Regions from separate parts of the Oceanobacillus sp. FSL K6-3682 genome, predicted to be linked through region 1. Evidence: a T-box and tRNA genes for the amino acid it is inferred to sense, from the RefSeq annotation. Region 1 holds a T-box; the other holds one or more tRNA genes.

Region 1 (4,210 bases):
ACACGTTTTATGCTCAGCTACAAATTTGGACTGGATGAAATAAATACAAAGCTTAACATCCTTCAGGAAGAATTTGAGCATATTCATGATTACAATCCGATTGAACATTTAAAATCACGCATTAAATCACCTGAAAGTATTTTACAAAAATGCCAGCGCAAAAATATTCCAATTACGCAAGGGTCGATTAAGAACTATATCAAGGATATTGCAGGGATCCGTATTGTCTGCTCCTTTATCTCTGATATTTATAAAATCAGTGAAATGATACAAGGTCAGCAGGATATAAAAGTTATTGAAATAAAAGATTATATTAAGAATCCAAAACCAAATGGATACAAAAGCCTTCATTTGATTTTATCGATTCCTGTCTTTTTCTCTGACCGTCAGGAAGAGGTATTTATCGAAATACAGATTCGCACTGTTGCCATGGATTTCTGGGCGAGCTTAGAGCATAAAATTTATTATAAATATGATGGAGAAGTACCGGAACACCTGGTGGCAGAATTAACAACCAGCGCAAATATTGCAAATCAGCTAGATGAGAAGATGGAGTTTCTTCATTCGGAAATGAACGAGGCTAAAGAAGATAAACATGCAGAGAGCAAGCTCAACTTTCTGCCGCTGGATAACAAACGCTTTCCGCTGCCAAAGCAGTTATTGGAATCATTGATGGAGAGAAGAGATAAAGAGTAAATCTATGTAGGAATATATCAGAAAACCCGCAGCTCGAAAGCCACGGGTTTTTATTTATCATTATTTATTTTTGTTATAAATGGAGGAGGTAGAGGGATTCGAACCCCCGCGCGGTTTGACCCGCCTGTCGGTTTTCAAGACCGATCCCTTCAGCCAGACTTGGGTATACCTCCGTGAACACAAAAACTACTATACCACCCACCAATATTACTTGTCAACATTTTTCAAAAAAAAAGTGAAAGTCACTCCGAAATTAGAGTGTCTTTCACTTGAATATTACTTGCCAATCACTTCTACGCCGCCCATATAGGCACGTAGTACTTCCGGTACAACAACACTTCCATCTTCCTGTTGATAATTCTCTAAAATTGCTGCTACTGTACGTCCTAATGCAAGACCAGAACCATTTAAAGTATGAACAAATTCAGGTTTCCCGTTTGCTTCACGGCGGAATCTGATACCGGCACGGCGCGCCTGGAAATCTTCAAAATTAGAGCAGGAAGAGATCTCACGATACGTATCCTGGCTTGGGATCCATACTTCAATATCGTATTTTTTCGCTGCTGTAAAGCCTAAATCACCTGTACACATACTCATTACGCGGTAAGGTAATTCTAACAGCTGTAACACCTTCTCTGCTTCACCAGTCAGCTTTTCTAATGTTTCATAAGAATCTTCCGGTTTTACAAAATTCACGAGCTCGACTTTATTAAATTGATGCTGACGGATTAAACCGCGTGTATCTCTTCCGGCAGAACCTGCTTCAGAACGGAAGCTGGCACTGAATGCGACATATTTTTTCGGCAGATCATCTACTGTTAAAATTTCATCACGATGATAGTTCGTTACAGGAACTTCAGCTGTCGGTACCAGAAAATAATCCCAGCCCTCCAGCTTAAATGCGTCCTCCTCAAACTTAGGAAGCTGTCCGGTGCCGGTCATGCTCATCCGGTTCACAATATATGGAGGAAGCATTTCCTGATATCCATGCTTATCCGCATGCAGATCCATCATAAAGTTCAATAATGCACGCTCTAATCTCGCTCCTAACCCTTTATAGAAAACAAAACGGCTTCCTGTTACCTTTGCAGCGCGCTCAAAGTCTAAAATATCTAAATTTGTAGCAACATCCCAGTGCGGCTGTGCTTCAAATGAAAATTCTGGAACAGTGCCCCATTTACGTGCTTCTACGTTATCATCTTCATCTTCTCCGACAGGAACGCTCGCATGCGGCAGATTAGGAATAGAAAGCATGATCTGGTCTAAGGTTTCTTCAATTTCTTTTAATTCTTTATCAAGCTTAGATATTTCATCTCCAACTTCACGCATGGAAGCAATAGCTGCTTCAGCATCCTTCTTTTCACGCTTTAGAACAGAAATCTCCTTAGACACTTCATTACGCTTTGCCTTTAACTGTTCCGTCTCTGCGATTAATTCACGTCTTCTTACATCCAGCTCACCAAATTTATCTAATTCACTGAGATCTTCTCCACGGTGCGCGAGCCTTCTCTTTACCTCATCAAAGTTATTTCGTACATACTTCATATCTAACATCATTGTTACCTCCTTGTATATTTGACTTCCTCTTTAAACCATTAAAAAACTCCCGTCCCTTATATAGAAAGGGACGAGAGTATATTTCCCGCGTTGCCACCCTAGTTAAAGAATCCAAATGGACTCTTTCGGCTTTGTATACGAATAACGTCGTATCTCCGTGCTTACTTACAATGACTGACTCACTTCGATAAGCATGCTCCAGGATGGATTCACTGTATTCTAACGCTAATTTACACCAGCCATTAGCTCTCTACAGATAGAAAAACAGCTACTAGTTCCTATCAACACATTATGTTTTTTTTGAATTATTGTATATCATAAGCTATTTCATATCAGGTTGCAAGGTTTCTGGAGAAATTAATTAAAAAAGTCCTTTAACCCAGTTGTATGCTCCCTGGAACATATTTACGAAGAAATCACCTATAGATTGTAAAGTGAGCATAAACCAATTAGCCTTTTCAACAGAGTCCATAGCAACTAATTCGTAACTTTCCTGGCTTGCTTCATCTGAAATATAGCCATAATCTTCTTCTTCCCCATCATAGACAACGTTAACTGTTCCAATTACTTCATCCGCTTCTATTGGAGCTTCCAGCTCACCGTTACTATTTAATTTATCTTCATCTAACGTATATTCTAAATGATAAAGCTCTTCCTCACCTGATTTCACAGGAACCTGAATAGCATTATTAATACCAATATTTACTTCTTTGTCTTTTCCTTTTGCGACAGGAATTGTTTCTTCGCCTTCTTCTTGATATCCTGCAGGAAACAATTCTTTTGTTTCAAACTGGTCAAATCCATAATCTAACAGCTTTGCCGTTTCTTCAAAGCGTTTTTCCATACTCGGTGTTTTCATAACAACCGTGATAAGCCGTTTTCCATCACGTTCTGCTGTTCCTGTAAAAGCATAACCGGCAAGATCAGTATGACCTGTTTTCAAGCCGTCTACACCTTCATAATAGTATTGTTCTAAGTTCACTGAATCATGATCGAGCATGTAATTCCAGTTGTCAATTTCCTGTCCATCAAATTCTGTACTCGGTATACTTGATATTTCCAAAGCTTCCGGGTAGTCATTCACCAAAGCTGTCGCCAGAATTGCAGCTGCACGGGATGATAATAAGTTTGTATCATTAGGGCTGGTCCCTTCAGGATAATTATCTCCTAAACTCTCGTTATCTAATCCCGTTGAATTGACAAATTTATATTCCTGAAGACCTAATTCTTCGCCCTTCTCATTCATCAATTTAACAAATTCACTTTCAGATCCTGCAATTAATTCAGCCAATGCAATGGATGTAGCATTATCTGAGTTGATTGCCATTGCTTCATATAATTCTTTTACTGTATAGTCTTTTTGCTGTGTTAATCCAACACCTGAAAAATCGCCATTTGCGGATATACTATATGCATAATCACTAATCTGTGTTGTTGTATCCCAAGAAATATCCCCATTTTCAATTGCTTCCCAAACAAGATATTCTGTCATTATTTTCGTCATGCTAGCAGGAGGCAATGCCACGTCCGGGTCTTTCGCATATAAAATTTTACCCGTTTCTGCATCCACTAAAATAACCGATTCTGCCTCTAATTCTAATTCATCTGCATAAACAGACATGGCTGGTGTTCCTAAAGATGTTAAGACAAGCGCTGCTGCAGCCACCAAAAGAAATAATTTATTCATAGACTTTCTCACATTTCCGTACCTCCGTTTAATAATATAGCTTGTTTACATAAAACGAAACTTCATTCAGTGACATTTTTTTCGCTCTTTTTCCACTAAATAGGGCTTGTAAATTACCTGTTTCACCCAAAAGCGCAGCACTGTGATAAGTTCTATGTATTCTGCTAAGCACGCTTCACATTTTACCATAAAAATTCATAAAAAAATAGATAGAGCAACATCCTCTATCTATTTTTTTTACGACCGTATGACACAAATTTGTCATCATAT
Region 2 (4,210 bases), 2.1 Mb from region 1:
TGTAATTGGTACAGTCTTTACTGTAATCGTACAGAGCTCAACAGCAACCATCGGTATTTTGCAGGGGTTATTTGCACAGGGTGCTATCGAGTTAGATGCAGCTATTCCAGTATTGTTTGGTGATAATATCGGTACAACGATTACAGCGGTTATAGCTAGTATTGGAACTTCTGTTGCCGCCAAACGTGCTGCATATACACATGTAACTTTTAACTTGATTGGTGCAGTTATCTTTATGATACTTCTGTTTCCATTTACAAATTTTGTGAGTTATTTAGAGACGGCATTAAATCTTAATAAGGAAATGACGATTGCTTTTGCCCATGGCAGTTATAATGTAGCAAATACCATTATTCAGTTTCCATTCATTGGCTTCTTAGCATGGTTGATTACTAAACTTGTGCCTGGGGATGATGTTGTTATTGAGTATAAGCCAAAGCATTTAGATTCCATTTTTCTTCAGCAGTCTTCTTCACTGGCGCTTGCCCAGGCTAAATTGGAAGTGGTCCGTATGGGGAAATATGCGTATCAGGGATTAGAAGAAACGCATAATTATATCACTACACAAAATCCAAAGAGTTCAGAGATGGCTCTGCAAATTGAGGGAGCACTAAATAACCTCGACCGTAAGATTACAGAGTATTTAGTGGATATTGCTTCTACCAACTTAACAGAACCTGAGAGTGTAGAGCATACCGGATTAATGAGCACTATCCGTGATATTGAACGGATCGGCGACCATTTTGAAAATGTTGTTGAGTTGGTTGACTATAAAATGTCAAATAAAGTTTCGCTGACGGAGCAAGCTATTGAAGACTTAAACAAAATGTTCGATTTAACTTATATGACAGTTAAGCAGGCTGTGGAATCCTTAGAAACGAATGATAAGGAAGCTGCTTTAGAAGTTATACAAAAAGAAGACCAAATTGACAAAATGGAACGTAAATTCCGTAAAAATCATATCATTCGAATGAATGAGGGGATTTGTAATGGAACAGCAGGTATCGTTTTTGTAGATGTTTTAAGTAATTTAGAAAGAATTGGTGATCATGCTGTAAATATTGCACAAAATGTTTTAGAAGAGCATTAATTATTAATTTGTATAAAAGACTCTGTCTGTTTATTTTTCAGGCAGAGTCTTTGTTAAATGAATGAATTTAATGGAATTCATACGAAAAGCAGCTTAATTTACTATTAACTAAAAGAAATTATATAAGTTTTAAAAGTTTTTGTTGAAATATGTTATATTACGTGCTATTATAATTCTTGCAGTCAACTTCTGATAAAAACTTTTGCAACACCGCAAAAAAAGTTGTTGACATAATCTACATAACATGATAAATTATATTTTGTTGCTAATTAAAAAACATTATTCCACAGTAGCTCAGTGGTAGAGCAATCGGCTGTTAACCGATCGGTCGTAGGTTCGAATCCTACCTGTGGAGCCATGGCGGTGTAGCTCAGCTGGCGAGAGCGTACGGTTCATACCCGTGAGGTCGGGGGTTCGATCCCCTCCGCCGCTACCAAAAAAATACATAAACTACTATTACATGGCGGTCGTGGCGAAGTGGTTAACGCACCGGATTGTGGCTCCGGCATACGTGGGTTCGATCCCCACCGGTCGCCCCATTAAAAATAGTGAAAGGACCCTTAGCTCAGTTGGTTAGAGCTATCGGCTCATAACCGATCGGTCGCAGGTTCGAGTCCTGCAGGGTCCACCATTTATTCTGCCGGGAGGTATACCCAAGTCTGGCTGAAGGGATCGGTCTTGAAAACCGACAGGCGGGTCAAACCGCGCGGGGGTTCGAATCCCTCTACCTCCTCCATACATATATTATAAAAGAATAATGCAGAGCTTTTCTATGGAAGTTCATCTTTTTGGCTTGGTAGCTCAGTCGGTAGAGCAGAGGACTGAAAATCCTTGTGTCGGCGGTTCGATTCCGTCCCGAGCCATCTTTAAAAACAAGCTTAAGGCTTGTTTTTTTATGCTCTTTTTTAATCCTCTTGTTTCCTTTGTTGAAATAGGCATTGCCTAAGATTGTGAAGAAAATCCGGTTAGATAATAACAGTTCTTTAAGGCAAAAAAGTTTCTTTAAATCAAAAATAGAAATAATCTATTTTTAAAATTGTTGTTTTATAAGGAATTGACGATAGAGGTGAGTGCAAAATATTTGCAAGAAATACTTTCCTTTGATACCTTAATAAGTGAAGAGCTTAAAAAAACATCATTTATTTAAAGGAGGAGTTACACATGGCAAAATTTGAATTACCAGAATTACCTTATGCATACGATGCATTAGAACCAACTATCGATAAAGAAACAATGAATATTCACCATACGAAGCATCACAACACCTACGTTACAAAATTAAATGATGCACTAGACGGACATGAAGATCTGCAAAATAAATCCGTAGAAGAGCTTGTCAGCGATTTAAACGCGGTTCCTGAAGACATCCGCACAGCAGTACGCAACAATGGCGGTGGACATGCTAACCATAGCTTTTTCTGGAAGACACTGTCACCAAATGGCGGCGGAGAACCTGCAGGAGAGCTGGCTGATAAAATCAACAGCAAATTCGGTTCTTTAGACAAATTTAAAGAAGAATTTGCAGCTGCAGCAGCAGGACGCTTTGGTTCTGGCTGGGCATGGCTGGTATTAAATAATGGCGAGCTTGAAATCACAAGCACACCAAACCAGGATTCACCATTAACAGAAGGCAAAACACCATTATTAGGATTGGATGTATGGGAGCATGCATACTATCTTAAATATCAAAATAAACGCCCGGAATACATTTCAGCATTCTGGAATGTAGTAAACTGGGATCAAGTAGCTAACAATTACGAAGCTGCGAAATAATAAATAATTACAAAAAGCTTGCAGAAATTTAAACTTCTGCAAGCTTTTTGTATAGATACGATTCCTTCGCTAAAAATAAAAGGAGAAGGAGTCGTTTTCTTATGCAATTACATCAGCAATATAGAAGATACAAAAACCAAAAAGATGAATACAGGGACTTGTGGATGCTACTGTTGATTGGAGTTTTATATGCAGCCGGGATCTTTTTATCAAATACTTTTGTAAATGTGTACTTATGGAAGCAATCCGGCGACTTTTTTGTGATTGCTAACTATCATTTAGCGAGCTATGTATTTCAAGCATTGTCGTTTATTTATGCAGGGAAATTATCGAAAAAAATAGATCGTATCATTATATTAAGAATCGGGATACTTTTCTTATGTTTCTTTTTTTTATTTGTTCTTTGGATTGGTGAGCTTGCAGCATATTATAATTTTATTCTCGGCTGTTTATTGGGAATAGGTTATGGTTTTTTCTGGCTGGCTTATTACCTGCTGACTTTTGAAATTACAGAACCAGATACGAGAGATTGGTTTAATGGTATTTCAGGCACACTAACGTCATTTGCAGGGATGATTGGGCCATTACTTGCAGGGTGGATGATATCAAAAATGGCTGGTGATGTTGGTTATACTGCTATTTTTATTATTTCCTTAAGCTTATTCATTGCAGCAATTGTAGCCAGCTTTTTCATCATACGTAAGGGGAGCAGAGGGAGCTTTGCTTTAGCTGCTGTTATAAATGAAAGAAAGAGAAATAAAAATTGGAAGCGTATATTACATGCTCATTTTTTCCAGGGGCTAAGGGAAGGGATATATGGTTTTTATATTACCATTTGGATTTTCCTTGTTACAAACAGTGAGCTTGTGTTAGGAGTTTTTAATTTATTTCTTTCAGGCTTATCGATCGTCTTTTATTTTGTCGCCTTAAAATGGATTAAGCCGTCTTTAAGAAAAAAAGCAATTTTGTTTGGCGGCATTCTGCTGTTCACCTCTATCTTTATTATTATTTTTGAAATGAGCCTTTTCTGGTTAATTATATATGCAGTAATTATTGGAATTGCATTTCCCATTTTAACTGTACCGTATGAATCACTTACCTATGATGTGATTGGCAGAGCCCGTATGGTAGAAGAAAGACGGGTGGAGTACATTGTTGTCCGGGAAATTTATTTAAACTTAGGCAGAATCGTTTCGATTATGGTATTTATATTCGGGATGTTTCTATTTCCGCATGATATGATTATTCCAATATTACTGATTATTTTTGGTGCAGGGCATGCGATTATTTATTTTTGTATCCGAAATATTTTTATCGGGCCAACAAAAAAACAAAAAATAGCATTAA

Evidence for each region. The T-box of region 1 lies ahead of serS (serine--tRNA ligase). A T-box ahead of a tRNA ligase gene usually reads a tRNA of that ligase, here a tRNA-Ser.
Region 2: it encodes a tRNA-Ser, which carries the amino acid that the T-box ahead of serS (serine--tRNA ligase) is inferred to sense. The anticodon was not compared.

Annotation. Positions count from the first base shown of each region.
Region 1 is NZ_CP150263.1:12,948-17,157, reverse strand. Features, by position in the region: gene MHH51_RS00065 (GTP pyrophosphokinase family protein) at 1-696, shown strand, start outside; tRNA gene MHH51_RS00060 (tRNA-Ser) at 777-869, opposite strand; gene serS (serine--tRNA ligase) at 973-2,250, opposite strand; T-box leader at 2,317-2,547, opposite strand; gene MHH51_RS00050 (serine hydrolase) at 2,615-3,952, opposite strand.
Region 2 is NZ_CP150263.1:2,748,493-2,752,702, reverse strand. Features, by position in the region: gene MHH51_RS13780 (Na/Pi cotransporter family protein) at 1-1,090, shown strand, start outside; tRNA gene MHH51_RS13775 (tRNA-Asn) at 1,374-1,448, shown strand; tRNA gene MHH51_RS13770 (tRNA-Met) at 1,450-1,526, shown strand; tRNA gene MHH51_RS13765 (tRNA-His) at 1,554-1,629, shown strand; tRNA gene MHH51_RS13760 (tRNA-Ile) at 1,645-1,721, shown strand; tRNA gene MHH51_RS13755 (tRNA-Ser) at 1,734-1,826, shown strand; tRNA gene MHH51_RS13750 (tRNA-Phe) at 1,881-1,953, shown strand; gene sodA (superoxide dismutase SodA) at 2,252-2,863, shown strand; gene MHH51_RS13740 (MFS transporter) at 2,965-4,210, shown strand, end outside.